Regions from separate parts of the Rhizobium sp. KNZ2-6A genome, predicted to be linked through region 1. Evidence: riboswitches for the same ligand, from Rfam matches in the RefSeq annotation. Region 1 holds a riboswitch; each other region holds the start of a gene.
What was found. Region 1 has a riboswitch for thiamine pyrophosphate ahead of thiB (thiamine ABC transporter substrate binding subunit). Riboswitches for the same ligand answer to the same signal wherever they lie in the genome.
Positions count from the first base shown of each region.

Region 2: linked by a shared signal. The riboswitch ahead of thiM (hydroxyethylthiazole kinase) and the one ahead of thiB (thiamine ABC transporter substrate binding subunit) in region 1 are both predicted to bind thiamine pyrophosphate.
Region 3: linked by a shared signal. The riboswitch ahead of thiC (phosphomethylpyrimidine synthase ThiC) and the one ahead of thiB (thiamine ABC transporter substrate binding subunit) in region 1 are both predicted to bind thiamine pyrophosphate.

Region 1 covers NZ_JBNDIC010000021.1:84,192-90,110, reverse strand. Annotated here, with positions in the region: gene ACPYOP_RS16395 (GmrSD restriction endonuclease domain-containing protein) at 1-1,310, opposite strand, end outside; TPP riboswitch at 1,437-1,553, shown strand; gene thiB (thiamine ABC transporter substrate binding subunit) at 1,752-2,744, shown strand; gene thiP (thiamine/thiamine pyrophosphate ABC transporter permease ThiP) at 2,755-4,392, shown strand; gene ACPYOP_RS16380 (thiamine ABC transporter ATP-binding protein) at 4,385-5,113, shown strand; gene ACPYOP_RS16375 (M48 family metalloprotease) at 5,489-5,919, shown strand, end outside.
Region 2 covers NZ_JBNDIC010000008.1:89,367-95,285, forward strand. Annotated here, with positions in the region: gene ACPYOP_RS08160 (hypothetical protein) at 1-1,055, opposite strand, end outside; gene yghU (glutathione-dependent disulfide-bond oxidoreductase) at 1,267-2,142, opposite strand; gene ACPYOP_RS08170 (DUF1127 domain-containing protein) at 2,725-2,871, opposite strand; TPP riboswitch at 3,107-3,203, shown strand; gene thiM (hydroxyethylthiazole kinase) at 3,254-4,057, shown strand; gene thiE (thiamine phosphate synthase) at 4,054-4,689, shown strand; gene thiD (bifunctional hydroxymethylpyrimidine kinase/phosphomethylpyrimidine kinase) at 4,698-5,519, shown strand; gene ACPYOP_RS08190 (3-oxoacyl-ACP reductase) at 5,516-5,919, shown strand, end outside.
Region 3 covers NZ_JBNDIC010000051.1:19,233-25,151, reverse strand. Annotated here, with positions in the region: gene ACPYOP_RS26865 (thiamine phosphate synthase) at 1-66, opposite strand, end outside; gene ACPYOP_RS26860 (thiazole synthase) at 63-836, opposite strand; gene thiS (sulfur carrier protein ThiS) at 839-1,036, opposite strand; gene thiO (glycine oxidase ThiO) at 1,027-2,007, opposite strand; gene thiC (phosphomethylpyrimidine synthase ThiC) at 2,009-3,835, opposite strand; TPP riboswitch at 3,928-4,060, opposite strand; gene ACPYOP_RS26840 (porin) at 4,935-5,919, shown strand, end outside.

The sequences.
Region 1 (5,919 bases):
ATATGGTGAAACTCAGATCTATTATACGCCTGAAGGACCGGCTCAAGATCAATTTCCTTACTAGACATAAAACTCCTAGGAATATTATTTGATAACATCAAAACAAAAGTCTTTGTATTTGCTGTGGTTGTCCTAAATACGTTTTTCTTAAAAAACTCAGGAGATATATCAATATCCATGGAATCGATATGCGATTGCATGCCATTTTTTAACGATTTCATTTCCTTAATATCGCGTATTACTGCCTTTCTGGTTTGGCTACTATATCTATTACCCAAACAAGACCTCCAAAACCAACGCTTTAATTTTAGATATGTTTGGTTACTGTATGAAACTTCCTTGCCATCTGGCTCCGCGAAAAATACGGACAGTGGTATAAGCAATGCGGGATATGGAAGATTTTTGAGATTGTAGACACAAAGTTGCGTACGCAAGAAGTCGATAGCTCCCTTAATTCCATTACGAACTCGCGGAAACTCTTCCCTCACAGTTTGACCATTTAGTTCTAGCAAAGTTTCAGCCGACGGCTCATCTTTAAGTATAGCCGCAGTACACCGCAGTATTAGATCTGAATCTTCTCCCACGCCTTCAAAACCAAACTCCTCCAGCTCATCCTTTAATCCCTTAAAACTCTCCAGGAGATCAAAATTCTCATTCCACGTCCACGCAGAAAGAAGTTGGAGCGTATCTAGCTCAACGCCAAGCCTGTTTACTCGTTCAAAGACAATAGCGACCATAGACCTATCTTCGGTTTTTAGGACCTGTACAGGTATTGTTACTTCTTTAAACTTTTCTTGTAATCTATCGACTTGATTAATTTGATCCTCAGTGAGGTGAGAAGTTGCTTCTCGATAGGAGACAGAATCGAACAGTACTCTTAAGGGAAAATATCTCTCGTTATCCACTTCGTTATCTTTAAGAGGATAAAATTGGCTCTCCTGCGCGTTATTGCCGGATTTTAGATCAAAATAAATATCGCTCCATTTATCATCAATCTTAGGCTTCAATTCTGTTTGAAACACCGTAAAAATTGAAGTTAGACGCTGCTGCCCATCCAGCACATAATCTACGGGATAATCTTCCTCGGGATCAGGGAGATCAAATCTACCGAGGCTTCTTTCTACGTTTAGCTTGTTTTTGGTTCGCCAAAACAATAAAGAACCAAACGGATAATTTTTATAGATACTATCCATTAAGTAGGCAACATGATCCATGTCCCATACAAAGCCTCGCTGAAATGCGGGTATTCTTATGCCTCCGCCCTTGACGGAATCTAGTAATTTACGAACAGAATAAGATTGATATTCCATACTGGATCTACCTAAAATTAAGTTAGAGAATCAATTTTCTATCTATAGCAGATAAATTTGTTTTGCGAAGATAGGTTCAAATGGCAAACGTACTTGTCATCCCTTCGTCACAAGGCTAAATCTGCCGACGCTCTAACGGGGTGCCTCATGTCCTTCCGGACATCTGGCTGAGAGGCTTTCATCGGCCAACCCGCGGAACCTGATCCGGCTAACACCGGCGGAGGGATTAGACGCGTGACGAAATCATAGCGCCCTTTTCCCCTTCAAGACGAAACCTAGAGCGTGATGCCGAAAAGCGTAAACGGTTTTCGGGCGACATCATGCTCTAATTATTTGATTTTAGAGCGGATTCAGATTTTAGGTCGATAGACCTAAAATCATCCGGCTCCAGGAGGAGGCGCTGTCGTGCAAAACCGATCGCTATTGTCATTCTTCGCCGGCCTGACCCTTGCCGCCGGCGCAACGTTTTTTGCTGCCCAGACGGCCGAGGCAGCCGACAAGACCCTGACCATCTACACCTATGAGAGCTTCACCGCCGATTGGGGTCCGGGCGCCAAGGTCAAGGCCGCCTTCGAAAAGACCTGCGGCTGCACGGTCAATTATGTCGCCGTCACCGATGGCGTCGCACTTCTGTCCCGCCTGAAGCTGGAGGGCGCCGGCACCAAGGCCGATGTCGCTCTCGGCCTCGACACCAATCTCGTCGACGAGGCCAAGGATACCGGCCTCTTCGATAAAAGCGGCGTCGACACGTCTGCCCTCAAGGTCCCCGGCGATTTCAAGGACGACGTCTTCGTGCCCTACGACTACGGCCATTTCGCCGTGATCTACGACAGCCAGGCGGTCAAGAACCCGCCGAAGAGCATGAAGGATCTGATCGAGGGCGATTCCTCGCAGAAGATCGTCATCGAGGATCCGCGCACCTCGACGCCGGGTCTCGGCCTGCTGCTCTGGGTCAAGTCGATCTATGGCGATAAGGCGGCCGACGCCTGGACGAAGCTCAAGGGCCGCATCCTGACCGTCACCCCCGGCTGGTCGGAAGCCTATGACCTCTTCACCAAGGGCGAAGCGCCGATGGTGCTCTCCTATACGACGTCGCCGGCCTATCACATGATCGAGGACAAGACCGATCGCTATCAGGCGGCCGCCTTCTCGGAAGGACATTATATCCAGATCGAAGTCGCCGGCCTCATCAAGTCCTCGCCGAACAAGGAACTCGCCCGCGACTTCCTGAAGTTCATGATCTCCTCGGGCTTCCAGGACATCATCCCGACAAGCAATTGGATGATGCCGGTCTCCACCACCTCGGAGCCGCTTCCGGATGCCTTCAGCAAGCTCGTCGTGCCGTCGAAGACCTTCCTGATGAGCCCCGATGTCGTCGACAAGAACCGCAAGGCCTGGATCGACGAATGGCTGGCCGCCACCAGCGGCAATTGACGCCCTGAGCATGCTTGCGGCATCCGAACGAAGACGCGCCATTTCCGGCGGGGCGCTCAGCCTCGCCGGCATCATGCTCTTCGTCGGGGTCGCGGTCCTCGTCCTTTTGGCCGCCGGCATCGAATCCGGCGGCGACACCACGCTGGCCGACCCCTATCTGCTGCGCGTCCTACGCTTCACGCTGCTGCAGGCGGTGCTTTCGACGCTGCTCTCCGTAGTGCTCGCCATACCGGTCGCCCGCGCCTTGGCGCGCCAGCCGCGCTTTCCCGGCCGACTGTGGCTGCTCCGACTGATGGCGGTGCCGATGGGCTTGCCGGTGCTGATCGGCGCGCTCGGCCTGCTCGGCATATGGGGGCGGCAGGGGCTGCTCAATCAGGCTCTTGCAGCACTCGGCCTGTCGCAACCCGTTAGCATCTATGGCCTTGCCGGTATCCTGCTGGCGCATGTCTTCTTCAACATGCCGCTCGCCTGCCGGCTGATGCTGGCCGGGCTGGAGCGCGTGCCGGCGGAATATTGGCTTGTGGCCGGCGGGCTCGGCATGCGGCCGGCCTCGGTCTTCCGCTTCATCGAATGGCCTATGCTGCGCGGCCTTATTCCCGGCATTGCCGGCCTGATCTTCATGCTCTGCGCCACCAGCTTCACGCTGGTCCTGATCCTTGGCGGCGGCCCGGCCGCAACGACGCTGGAAGTGGCGATCTATCAGGCGCTCCGCTTCGATTTCGATCCCAGCCGCGCCGTGATGCTGTCGCTGCTGCAGATCGCCGTCACTCTCCTCATCCTCGGCGCCATGACGCTGTTTCGCTCGCCCGACGATCATGGGCTGACCAGCGGCCGCGCGCTCCGCCGCATCGATGGGCAGAAGACGGCTGCCCGATGGATCGACGCTCTTCTGCTTTCAGCTGCTGCGCTCTTTCTCGGCCTGCCGCTCGCTTCGGTCGTCGTGACCGGCCTCGAGGCAAACCTTCCGAAGCTCGCCGGCCAGCCGATCTTTCTGCAAGCGGCCGTCACCAGCCTCGCCATCGCAATCGCCGCCGGCCTTCTGGCCGTCTTGATATCCTTTGCCATCATCCGCGCCCGATCGGTAATATCGGCGGATCGCCGCAAGACCGCCAGCCTGCGCGGCCTGGCGCTCGCCTTGAGCGCAAGCTCGTCCCTTATTCTGCTGGTCCCGCCGATCGTGCTGGCAACCGGCTGGTTTCTGGCGCTGAGACCATTGGGCGATCCCAGCCGCTTCGCCGCCATCCTCATCGTTGTTATCAATGCGCTGATGGCGCTGCCCTTCGTCATCCGCGTCATCGAGCCGGCCTATGCGGTCCACCGCCGCCGCACTGAACGGCTGGCGACGAGCCTCGGCCTTCACGGCATTGCCCGTCTTCGCCTCATCGATTGGCCGGGCTTGCGCAAGCCGCTCTTCACCGCGCTCTCCTTCGCCATGGCGCTTTCGCTTGGTGATCTCGGCGCCGTGGCGCTCTTCGGCTCGGACAGCCTGATGACCCTGCCCTGGCTGGTCTACAGCAAGCTCGGCAGCTACCGCACCAACGACGCCGATGGATATGCCTTGATCCTCGGCCTAGTGTGCCTTCTTTTGACCATCGCCGGCACCGCCGGCCAAGGTACGCGCGATCATGAAAGCAAGGGAAATGACTGACGGCCACGACATGAAGGAACAAGGCATCGCCATGGCCGGCGTCGAGCTGCGCCTCGGCACGCACGACTTTCGTTTCGATTGCGCATTGCCACAGGGCAAGATCATCACCATTGCCGGACCGTCGGGATCTGGAAAATCGACCTTCCTCAATTTATTGGCCGGCTTCGAACAGCCCGATCGCGGCCGCATTCTGCTTGCCGGACAGGACGTGACCGGCCTCCACTCCGCCGAACGGCCGGTGTCGCTGGTCTTTCAGGACAACAACCTCTTTGCCCATCTCGATCTCTTCACCAATGTCGGTCTCGGCATCAGCCCGTCATTGAAGCTTTCGCCACGGGACCGGCAAAGGGTCTCGGAGGCCCTGGCGCGCGTCGGGCTGCCCGGCTTCGAGAAGCGCAAGCCGGGAACGCTCTCCGGCGGCGAACGACAACGCGCCGCTTTCGCAAGGGCGCTGGTGCGCGACAAACCAATCCTGCTGCTGGACGAACCCTTCGCCGCCCTCGATCCGGGTCTCCGCTCGGGCATGGTCGAGCTTTTGAAAACACTGCATCGCGAAAGCGGCAATACGGTGCTGATCGTCTCGCACGATCCGGCCGAGGTGCGGCGCCTTGCCGACCATGCCGTCTTCATCGATGGCGGCGCAATCGGGCTTGCCGCCCCCATAGAGACCTTCCTGAAGACAGGCGATATCCCGGCATTGACCACATTTCTGCAGCATTGATTGCGCTGCAGCATCCAGCCATCGGCTTTGCCTTAATTTCGTCGTGCCGAACGGCTGAAAGTCCTGGGAAATGCTTGCTAAAATACAACGCCGCCACATTTAAACGGAGTCTCGCTATGCAACCGATGCCAAAATCGGCTACAGCAAGGGTTGGAGACCGTCCGGGCAGATGCGGATCGATGGGGATGCAAGCAACCTATATCGGCGCGCGACGATGATCAGCCCGGTAACGATCAACCGGATTTGGCGCCGAGCCGGCATGGCAGCGAAATGAGTGGGACACTGGTACTGAAGCAGAGCGAACGAGCAGAACGAAGGATCAGCGTGACCGTCGCAGCCCGTTTGCGCCGCCTTGCCCCGCTTCTTGTCGCCGCCATGGTGCTGGACAGCTGCCAGACGGTGATGGACCAATCCTATCAGCCGAGCGTTTCGCCCTCCGCCAATCCGCAGATCGTCTCCGAAGTGCAGAAAAACGATCCGCGCGCGCAGATGGGCGCACGCGAGCATCCACGCATCCTCGCAAGCTATGGCGGCGAATACAAGGACGCCAGGACCGAGCGCCTCGTTGCCCGCATCGCCGGCGCCCTGACCAGCGTGTCGGAAAATCCGCAGCAGTCCTATCGCATCACCATTCTCAATTCGCCCTCGATCAACGCCTTCGCGCTTCCAGGCGGCTATCTTTATGTCACCCGCGGCCTTCTGGCGCTTGCCAATGATGCTTCCGAAGTCGCTGCCGTGCTGTCGCACGAGATGGCGCACGTGACAGCCAATCACGGCATCGAGCGGCAGAAGCGCGAGGAAGCCGA
Region 2 (5,919 bases), on a different contig from region 1:
TCGGATAGCGTTTCGCGCGCTGCCCAACCCTTTGGCCATTCGGCCTTGCCGCAATAATCGGACAGAGCCGCCGGCAGGTGGCGATGCCTGAAGCGTTCCGACATTTGCGGGGGGCATAGAAGCGCGCCGCAGAAAATCGGTCCGGCAAGGAATTTCGAGCCCGTGAGCGCCACCATGAAGCCATGCGCGAGGTAAGCGCCGATCGTTGCCGCCGACAGGCGGAACTGGCAGCCATCGATCATGATGTCGAGCGCGTCGCCGAAACGCGCCTTAAGGCGCAGCACGGTTTCCAGGCTCGGAGCAAGCAAACTGGTCTTGGAGACATCGGTCACGACGAGCAGGCATCTCAAACCCGCAGCACGGCCGAGTTCGATCAGGCCCCGCAATTCTTCCTCGACCTCGATATCCGCACGAAGGGAACCGTCCTTGTTCCGGACGGCGATAGTCGCGTTGCGTGTTGCGTCGCCGGGCCGCAGCTCCTCGCCTTTGGCAACCGCGCGGTCGCTGCTGACACGCCCCATGAAATGCCGGCCGGCCGAAGCGGTCATGACGCCGCTGCCGGTCTCGTTGCCCATCAGCGTGATGGTCATCAAGGCGCGATCATCCTCACGCGCCAGAAGCGAGGCAGCAAAGAGATGGATGTCCGTGCCCGAGGTTGCCAGGATCGCATCAATGTGCGGTTGTCCGGCGACCTGGTTGAGGCCAAGCTGACGCAATAGATCCTGACGCACTCGTCCAATTTCACGCTCATAGATGGCTGCGACCGAGCCGGTTTCCATTTCGCGGACCAGACCGGCGTGGTAGGTCTTGACTTCGGCAAAGGCACCGGCGGAAATCGTCGACGCCGTGGAGGAGCCGAAGGCAAGGTCGCCCGGACGAGGCGCCGGGCCATAGCCATACATATTGAGGCCGCTGGCGGCATCGCAATCCAGCCGCTCGTCACCGCCCGAAACCAGGCACTTTAAAAGCGCCTCTCTCTCCCCATTCGATTGCTGCGACGACAGGCCCGCGATGGCATTGTTATCCAGGGCATTATCATCAGCAACTTGCTGCATGGAGAAGCATTCCTCTTGCGTCATGGGTGAAACGCATTGCGGGAGCGCCTTGCGTTCTCTGCCGGGCGGTACGCCTCCGGCAGCAGGACATTAGACCCGACAAGATGGAGCGAGGCTGACTTGGCCGCCTCACGAACATCGCTTGCAAACCAATTAAAAACCCGCGAGCCGGAGACCGCGGGTTCGAAGAAATAACGAGCAAAACTGCCTGTCAGCTTGCAGGTTCGAGCTTGTCCTGCGTCTTGGTCTCGAAGTCGCTGGCCTCATGGCGCTCGCGCAGCTGCTCGGACGGATCGCCCGTCATGCGATTGACCATTCGGCCGCGCTTGACCGCAGGACGCGAATAGACCTGCTCGGCCCAGCGCTGAACGTTCTTGTAATCCTGCACTTGCAGGAATTCGCCAGCGCCGTACTGCCAGCCCTTGGCAAGACCGCCATACCACGGCCAGATCGCAATATCGGCGATGGTGTAGTCGCTGCCGGCGATATATTCGCTTTCGGCAAGACGACGGTCGAGCACGTCGAGCTGGCGCTTCACTTCCATGGCGAAGCGATCGATCGCATATTCGATCTTTGTCGGGGCATAGGCAAAGAAATGGCCGAAGCCGCCGCCGAGATAGGGCGCGCTGCCCATCTGCCAGAACAGCCACGACAGGCATTCGGCGCGAGCCGGCTGCTCGGTCGGCAGGAAGGCACCGAACTTTTCGGCGAGATACATCAGGATAGAAGCCGATTCGAAAACGCGGACCGGCTGCGGGCCGCTGCGATCCAGCAAGGCCGGGATCTTCGAATTCGGATTGACGTCGACGAAACCGCTGCCGAACTGGTCGCCCTCGCCGATCTTGATCAGCCAGGCATCATATTCCGCGCCGCTGTGGCCGAGCGCCAGCAGCTCTTCGAGCATGATGGTAACCTTCACGCCATTCGGCGTACCGAGCGAATAAAGCTGCAGGGGATGACGCCCCACAGACAATTCCTTTTCATGGGTCGGCCCGGCGATCGGACGGTTGATATTGGCGAACTGGCCGCCATTGGCCTTGTTCCAAGTCCAGATTTTCGGCGGCGTGTATTCGGCAGAACCGGTCATGGGCATCCTCCTGTCTCGGGGAATCACGTTGGGGGTTGGTCTTCGATGTAGCGCGCTACAGGTGTGGCACATAGTGCCGGCCGTTCATTTTTGCGAGAGGAGGTCGTCGGTTTTCAACCAAGCCCGGATCGGAGATGGCACAAACGGCAGTGATCGCGTTTCGACACGCGCTGCGTGGCAGCGAGGATGAAGCGAAAATCGGTTGAATGTGGTCTGAAACGAAAAAGCCTGCCGCGGGAGGAGGTGCGGCAGGCTTTTTACAAGAACCGAACAGCGGACGGGAGGAGGAATGCCGCTGTTCCCGCAGTCGTCCCTGGGAGGAGGAGAAGGACGTCTGCAAAAACGAAGGGATGCGGGAGGAGATGCATCGCTTCGATGAGAAGGATAATAGCCAAGTTTTGCTCACTGCATAGGCATTTATTTGCAGGGCAGTTATGCGCTATGCGAAAAGCGGCTGGCTGAGTTGATCCGCTTACGGTTCAGATCAAAGCATGGAACGATAGCTTCCAGACAAAACAAAAGCGCCTGCTCTGGAGAACAGGCGCTGGCATAATGCAGCTTTATAAGGAGCCGTTGCGGCCGTTAGCGAGCGATGGCTGCTCGGGCAACATTGCGGATTTCGCCGCGATCGATACCCAGGTCATGCAGTTCGCGCGTGGACATACGGCCCAGTTCGGCGACCGTCTGACGATACTTGCGCCAGTTATTAAAAGAGCGTGCTACGTTCATGATGATCCCCTTTCCTTGGGCTTTCGAAGCTGAGCGGCCGTGCTTGGCGCTCCCGTCGCTTCGATGAGAGATATGTAGTCGAAACCCTCAGCCTTTTGCAGAGCTAAGAGATCACTGCACCCATGCATTCAATGCATGTCTCGCCCGGAAATAAGGCGGTTCCAATTCCCATTCGTCGCTGAAGCCTTTGTGATTTGCTGATGACACCGGCGTCTTTGTCTGCGAAAAGTAGGAGGATGAGAGACAGGGGCGCCCGCTTTCCGGCGGGCTGAGAAGGACCCTTCGAACCTGAACCAGATCATGCTGGCGGAGGGAGTCGCTCGGGACCTCGCGAAGTTCAGCACGTCGTCCCTTTGCGCCTCGCCCGCCCGAAAAGGGCGATATGCAAGACCAAACCACACTAGGCAATCTGCTTCATGCCATGCGGGCCAATCCGCCGCTGGTGCAATGCATCACCAATTTCGTCGCCATGAATATTGCGGCCAATGTGATGCTCGCAGCCGGGGCATCGCCGGCGATGGTGCATGCCGAAGAGGAAGCAGGCGAGTTTGCCGCGATCTCCGGCGCACTGACGATCAATATCGGCACGCTCTCGTCCGGCTGGCTTGCGGGCATGCTGAAGGCGGCTCGGTCGGCCAACGACGCCGGAAAGCCTTGGGTCCTCGATCCGGTCGCCCATTATGCGACCGGGTTTCGCCGCAAGGCGATCGGGCAATTGCTGGAGCTGCGGCCGACGATCATTCGCGGCAATGCATCCGAGATCATCGCGCTTGCCGGCGGCGCCAGCCGTGGCCAGGGCGTCGATAGCCGCGACGCCGTAGAGCAGGCGGAAGAATCCGCCCGGCAACTGGCTGAAAAGCACGGATGCGTGGTCGCCGTCACCGGCGTTACGGATCTCGTGACGGATGGGCAGAAGGCCAAGCGCATTGCCGGCGGTTCGCCATTCATGCCGCAGGTAACGGCCCTCGGCTGCTCGCTCACCTGCCTCGTCGGCGCCTTTGCGGCGGCAACGCCGGATGAGCCATTCGATGCAACCGTAGCGGCGCTCGCGGTCTTTGCCGTTGCCGGTGCGCAGGCGGGAGTGCCAGCCGAAGGCCCAGGCTCCTTCTCCTGGCGCTTCCTCGATGCACTCGCAGCCCTCACTCCGGAAATATTGGATCGCGACGCAAGGATATCGGCAGCATGAAAGACTTCGATCTCTCGCTCTACCTCGTTCTCGACCCCACGCTATGTGCCGACCTTGGCATGATCGAAACGACCCGGGCGGCCATTACCGGCGGCGCCACGATCGTACAGCTGCGCGACAAACATGCCTCGACCGCAGTCATGATCGAGACGGGCCGGGCTCTCAAACAGATCCTGCAGGGAACCAATGCCCGGCTGATCGTCAACGACAATGTCGAGGCTGCCATCGCCATCGGTGCCGATGGTCTGCATATCGGACAAGAGGACATGAATGCCGCCGAAGCGCGCCGCTTGATCGGGCCGAACATGATCCTCGGCCTCTCGGTGGAAACGGAAGCCCTCGCCTCCGCCATGGATGCTGGGATCGTCGACTATGCTGGGATAGGCCCGGTCTTTGCCACGGCAACCAAGCCCGACCACAAGCAACCGATCGGCTTCCATGGTCTCACCCGCATCGTCGGGCTCTGCCCGGTTCCTTCAGTCGCGATCGGCGGCCTCAAGGCAGAGCATGCGAGAGAGGTTTTCTCGTCCGGCGCGGACGGCCTTGCGGTCGTCTCGGCCATCTGCGGCCAACCGAACCCACAAGCCGCGACAGCCGTCATCGCGAACGCCATCAAGGAGGCCCGCCCATGATCCGCCCCGTGATTCGCAACGTCCTGTCCATCGCCGGCTCCGACCCATCCGGCGGCGCCGGCATCCAGGCTGACCTGAAGACCTTTTCCGCACGCGGCGTTTATGGAATGGCCGTCCTGACCGCCTTGACGGCGCAGAACACACAAGGCGTCACCGGCGTTCATCCGGTGCCGCCCTCTTTCGTGGCGGACCAGGTCCGGGCGATCTTCGCCGATATCCGTGTCGATGCCGTCAAGATCGGCATGATTGCCAACGCCGCAATTGCGGATGCCGTCGCGGACATTCTGGCACGACATCGCGATGTGCTCGTCGTGCTCGATCCCGTCATGATCGCCAAGGGTGGCGCCGCCCTGCTTGCCGCCGACGCCGTCGACGTGCTCACTATGCGGCTCTTGCCGCTGGCGACAATCATCACACCGAACCTGCCCGAGGCTGCGGCGCTGCTGCATGACACGGAGGCAGGAAGCCGCGAAGACATGGCCCGTCAGGCGCTTGCGCTGGCAGCGCTCGGACCTGCGGCAGCTCTCGTCAAGGGCGGTCATCTCGAGGGTGGAGAAAGTCCGGACGTGCTGGCAAGCGTCGGTCGCCTGACCTGGTTCGAAGCCGAACGGCTGCCGACGAAGAACACACACGGAACCGGTTGCACGCTTTCCAGCGCCATCGCAGCCGAGATCGCCAAGGGCTCGCCGCTCCCCGAAGCCATCGCAGCCGCCAAAGCCTATCTCGCCGCCGCGGTTGCCGCCGCAGGCGAGCTTTCGGTCGGCAGCGGCCACGGCCCCGTGCAGCATTTCCATGCGCTCTGGGCAGACGGAAAAGGAGTGAGAAAATGAGCTTGCCGATCAAGGATCAGATCGTCATCGTTTCCGGCGCCGGGCGCGGTCTCGGTGCCGCGATCGCTACAGCCGTTGCTCGCGAAGGCGCGAAGGTTGCCATCAACTATCGAGCAAGCCGCGAACGGGCAGAGGCGCTCGCAGCACAACTTGGCAATCATGCGAAAGCGTTCCAGGCCGATGTCCGCGATCTCGGAGATACGAAGCGGCTCGTTGCCGAGGTGACCGAGCATTTCGGAGCGCCAACGACGGTCGTCCATAATGCACTGGCCGATTTCAGCTTCAACGGCGATGCGCGCTCGAAATTGGACGCCTTGAGCTGGGCCGAGATGGCGATCCAGATGGAAACCGCGCTGCAGGGCGCCTTGAACCTGATACAGTCGGTTCGACCGGTAATGGC
Region 3 (5,919 bases), on a different contig from region 1:
GAGCGGCACCAGCCTCTTTATCCAGGCAGCACTATCGACGATCAGGTAGAAGGGATCGAGTATCATGAGAAAACCGCCTTTCCGATGACCGGCGTCGACGGCACCGCCATATCACGTGGCTCCAGCATGCCCGCGCCGAATGCCTGTCGGCCGGCATCGATCGCCTTGGCGAAGGCTTCCGCCATCGTGGCCGGGTGGCCGGCGCCCGCGCCGGCCGGGTTTTGCAGCACCGCCTCGGTGGCGCGGTGGCAGACTGGGGGGGGCGGGGGGGGCCGGCCGATGCCGGCATCCACGATCAAGGGTGTCTCCGGAAAATGCGCCCTCATCGAGCGAAGGGCGGAAAGATTGAGCGGACCGGCCGCTGTTCCGATCGGCGCGCACCAGGGCATCAGCACCTTGCATCCGGCTTCCAGCAGTCGCTCGGCGACCACAAGATCGTCCGTCATATAGGGAAAGACCTCGAACCCTTCGTCGGTCAGTATCCTCGCAGCCTCCATCAGCGCGAAGACATCCGGCTGCAGCGTGTCGTGATTGCCGATCACTTCGAGCTTGATCCAGTTGGTCCGGAAGACCTCGCGCGCCATCTTCGCCGTTAGCACCGCCTCGGAGACACCATGGCAACCGGCGGTATTGGGCAGAACGCGAACGCCAAGTTCGCGAATCATTTCGAAAAAGGCACCGCCATTGCGCCCGCCCGCCGTCTCCCGGCGCAGCGATACGGTGACGATTTCCGCTGCCGAGCGTTTGACGGCTTCAGTCAACACGGCCGGCGAGGGATAGCGCGCCGTGCCGAGAAGAAGATGCGATGCAATCCGGGTTCCGTAGAGTTCGATCATGGTCAGCCTCCCTGCATCGGCGTCAGGATCTCGATCCTGTCGTCGTCGGCTAAGGTGTGGTCGTCGCGTTCTTCGCGATGGATGAGTTCGCCATTGACGGCGGTTGCCAGCCACTCGCCCTCATATTCGAGCGCGGCGAGAAGCTGCGAAAGCGTGGTTGCGTCGACGATCTGTGCTTCGCCATTGATGATCAGGCGCATTGGCGGTTCCTGTCGCTGGTGTGTCCGGAAAAGAGGAGATCCGCGGCCTCCGCCGCCATCGCCGGCGCCAGCAGGAAGCCGTGGCGATAAAGGCCGTTGATAAGGATGGTTTTGCCCTGCCGCGTCACGCGCGGAAGATTGTCTGGAAAGGCGGGACGGATGCCGGCGCCGGTTTCGACGACGGCTGCATCGGCAAATGCGGGATGCAGCGCATAGGCGGCGTTCAGCAGTTCCATCAGCGAGCGGGCGGTGATCGGTCCCTCGAAATCCGTTTCGATCATGGTCGCGCCGACCATGAACAGGCCTTCGCCGCGCGGCACGATATAGACGGGAAATCGCGGATGCAGCAGGCGCACCGGCCGCGCAAGGGCGACCTCCCGCGTTTGCAGATAGAGCATTTCGCCGCGCACGCCCCGCAATTCTCTGCTTTCGCCGACAGCGGCGGCGCCCGTGCAGTCCATGACGCCAGAAAATTCGGCGTCATTCGCGATGTGATCGACAAAGGTTACGCCCTTTGCCGAAAGAGCGTCCTTCAACGAGTGCAAGACCTCGCGGGGATCGAGATGCGCTTCCTGCGGAAAAAACAGGCCATGCCTGAAGCGACCGGCAAGTGAGGGCTCGAGGGCGGCGATCTCGGGTTCCTCGACCCAGCGATAGCCGGTGGTACGACTGGCGAACCGCTTCAGCTCGTGTTGATCGCGGTTCGGCGCGACGACCAGCGTTCCGTTGCGCACGATCTTGCCAGGGAGGATAGCGTCCCATCGATCGGCGGAATCGCGACCGCGCTCCAGCACGGCCCCATCGGCACTTTCCCGCTCGCACCAGGGCGCCAGCATGCCGCCGGCAAGCCATGAGGCGGCTCGGCGGAAATTCGCGCTGGGATCGACAACCGTGACCTCGGCACCGCGAGCATGCAGTTCGTGGGCGACAGTGAGGCCGGCAACGCCGGCCCCTTTGACAAGGATACGCATGTCACTCGGCCGACTGCGCAGGGGCTTCGACGGGCATATAGAGATCGCCACCCTCCCGGTATTTTGCCGCCATGGCCTCCAAGCCTTCCTTTTGCGCCTCGGCGCGGATGTCGTGCGAAATCCGCATCGAGCAGAATTTCGGACCGCACATCGAGCAGAAATGCGCCACCTTGTGGGCTTCCTTCGGCAAGGTTTCGTCATGGAAGCTGCGGGCGGTATCGGGGTCGAGCGACAGGTTGAACTGGTCCTCCCAGCGGAATTCGAAGCGGGCGCGCGACAATGCGTCGTCGCGCACCTGAGCGGCCGGATGACCCTTGGCGAGATCGGCCGCATGGGCGGCGATCTTGTAGGTGATGACGCCGGTCTTGACGTCGTTGCGGTCGGGCAGGCCGAGATGCTCCTTCGGCGTGACGTAGCAGAGCATCGCCGTGCCGAACCAGCCGATCATGGCAGCGCCGATGCCCGAGGTGATGTGATCGTAGCCCGGCGCGATATCCGTCGTCAGCGGCCCGAGCGTGTAGAAGGGCGCCTCGCCGCAGACGGCAAGCTGCTTGTCCATGTTTTCCTTGATCTTGTGCATGGGCACATGGCCGGGGCCTTCGATCATCACCTGGCAATCCTTAGCCCAGGCGATCTTCGTCAGTTCGCCCAGCGTTTCGAGTTCGGCAAATTGCGCGGCGTCGTTGGCATCGGCGATCGAGCCGGGACGCAGGCCGTCGCCGAGCGAAAAGGAGACGTCATAGGCGCGGCAGATGTCGCAGATCTCCTCGAAATGCTCGTAAAGGAAGCTCTCGCGATGATGATGGAGACACCACTTGGCCATGATCGAGCCGCCGCGCGAGACGATGCCGGTGACGCGATTGACGGTGAGCGGGATGTAATGCAGCCGCACGCCGGCATGGATGGTAAAATAGTCGACGCCTTGTTCGGCCTGCTCGATCAGCGTGTCGCGATAGACCTCCCAGGTTAGCTCCTCGGCAATGCCACCGACCTTTTCCAGCGCCTGATAGAGCGGCACGGTGCCGATCGGCAGCGGCGAATTGCGGATGATCCATTCGCGGATATTGTGGATGTTGCGGCCGGTCGAAAGATCCATGACGGTATCGGCACCCCAGCGGGCGGCCCAGACCATCTTTTCGACCTCTTCCGCCATGGAGGAGGTGACGGCGGAGTTGCCGATATTGGCATTGATCTTCACCAGGAAGTTCCGGCCGATGATCATCGGCTCGCTTTCCGGATGATTGATATTGGCCGGGATGATCGCCCGGCCGGCCGCGACTTCCTGGCGGACGAATTCGGGCGTCACATGATCCGGAATATGGGCGCCGAAGCTCTCGCCGTCGCGAATCAAGGCCTCGGCTTTCGCCTTGCGGCCGAGATTCTCGCGGATGGCGATGAATTCCATTTCCGGCGTGATGATGCCGGCGCGCGCATAGGCAAGCTGCGTGACGGCCTTGCCGTCCTTTGCCCGCAGCGGCCGGCGCTTGGCCGGAAATTCCGGCGTCAGCCGCTCGCCGGTGACAAAGCCATTGTCTTCGGGGCGTACATGGCGGCCTTCATAGGTCTCGACGTCGCCGCGGGCGAGCACCCAGTCGCGGCGGAGCTGCGACAGGCCCTGTTCGATGCGGATGTCGGCACCCTCGATCGTATAGGGGCCGGAGGAATCATAGACGACGACAGGTGGCTCGCCCGAGGTCGGATGGACGCTGATCTCGCGCATCGGTACGCGGATGTTGGTGTGTATATCTCCGGGAATGTAGATCTTCCGCGAGGCCGGCAGCGGGCCTGTCGTGACGGTCGGGGTGAGGTTTTTTGCGGCAATGGTCATGGTTTGAGGCTCCAAGTTGCGGTTGGAGACCCAGTCAATCAGCCGGAATGATGGAAAGACGCCGGCATGGAATCCACGCGGGAATCCGAAGCCTTCGAGCGCTCGCACCGTCCCTACGCCAGTATGAACTGGATCAGGTTCAACGGGTCACTGCGCCCACAATCGGCAAAGCCGTATTGTTCAGCAGTATCTCAGCCCCTTGCCGGGACCCCCCTGGTGAATGCGGAAAGGCTATGCTCTCCCTTCGGCTCCTGTCAACCCTGCAATGATGATTGCCCTTTTCCCGAAAGCGGCGCTTCGCTGAATTAAAGAATCTACAGCTTAAGCGTGTTTTAGCGGGCTGTCGGCATGACGCCACCCCAGGCTCGAAGCTGATGTCGGCATCGATGAAGAGCATGTGGGTCGCTGTGGTATCGTTCAGGAAGGACGATACCAGTGTGTTGCGGCTGCGGGTAATCAGCGCGTCATTGCAGAGAAGGGCGAGCGTCAGTTGCACGCCGGCCTGTGCTCCCGTCTGCATCAGGGAAAAGATGGATTGCATATAATCCTTGGTGACGAGGCCGCCGAAGCAGGGTGTCGCTATGAAGACCAACCGATTCTCGTTCGCGCGCGATTTTCCCTTCCAATGGTGCGAGTCGCCGGAATCTTAAGAAGATTCATCATTTCTGTGTGTAGCGATTTGTTGAGTTTTGTTTCTAAGCCTTGCCGTGCATTCGAGCCTTTGGTGCTCTCCCTGCGATCGCCGGGCGAAGCGAACCTTGCCCTGCCGTCCCCAGTTGCATTTAAGCAACAGCGGCCAAGACTAACGCCAGACCGGCGCCCGTCACGGTTTCATATAATTGACAAACATACGGGCTGTTTGTAAGCCAGATGCAGGACAGAAATTGTCTTACGGTCGAGCGATCGGCCGGATCGGTAGGGGCATTTCAAGACCTTTGCCGCGGGGTCAATCATGGAGGTTCGAGGGGACTCAAGCCAACATTACGTGCGTACTTGCCGGGCTACGCGGTCGCGTTTTCGACCGAGCCGATCTTCAAGGTGGTTTCCAGCTCAGCACTCGCGGCAAATTAGAAATGCATATTACAACCAGGAGTTTAATATGAATATCAAGAGCCTTCTTCTCGGCTCCGCTGCTGCGCTGGCAGCAGTTTCCGGTGCCCATGCAGCTGACGCTATCGTTGCTGCCGAGCCGGAGCCGTTGGAATACGTCCGCATCTGCGACGCTTACGGTGCTGGTTACTTCTTCATTCCGGGCACTGAAACCTGCCTCAAGATCGGCGGTCGTGTCCGTTCCGAAGGCGAGTGGTACGATGCCTACAACCCGAACAGCAAGAACGGTACGCTGTGGCATACCCGTGCAGAGCTGAGCGTCGACACCGCGACTGACACCGAATACGGCCCGCTGAAGACCAACACGGTCATCCGTTGGGACTGGAACGACGGCAACTCCACCTCCACCAAGCTGCTGTTCGCCAACATCAGCCTCGGCGGTTTCCTCGTCGGTAAGGCCGACTCGCAGTATAACTCCTACATCGGTTATGCCGGCGACGTCATCAACGACGACGTGATCTATGACGGCCCGTACGAACTCAACCAGTTGACCTACAACTATGATGCCGGCAACGGCTTCACGGCTATGATCTCGGTTGAAGACTCGAATTCCAGCGGCTCCGACGCTTCCTACGGCGCAAGCTGGTGGTCCGACGACAAGGGCAACCATTATGCTCCTGACGTCGTTGCCGGTGCCGGCTTCAAGTCTGGCGCATGGGGCTTCAAGGTCGTCGGCGGTTACGACTCGATCGTCGAAGAAGGCGCCATCAAGGCTCGCGTTGACGCCGACTTCGGCGCATTCTCGGCCTTCTTGATGGGCGGCTGGAACACCGACGGCGACAAGCTGAACAAGTATGCCGGCACCAACCTCGATCGTTCGGCTTGCCCGGTTAACGACGAATCGAAGTGCGGCTGGGGTGATTGGGCTGTTTGGGGCGGCGTTGGCGTTCCGATCAACGAAAAGCTGAAGTGGAACCTGCAGCTCGCCTACACCGACTCGAAGATCTTTGCCGCTACCACGAACGTCAAGTGGA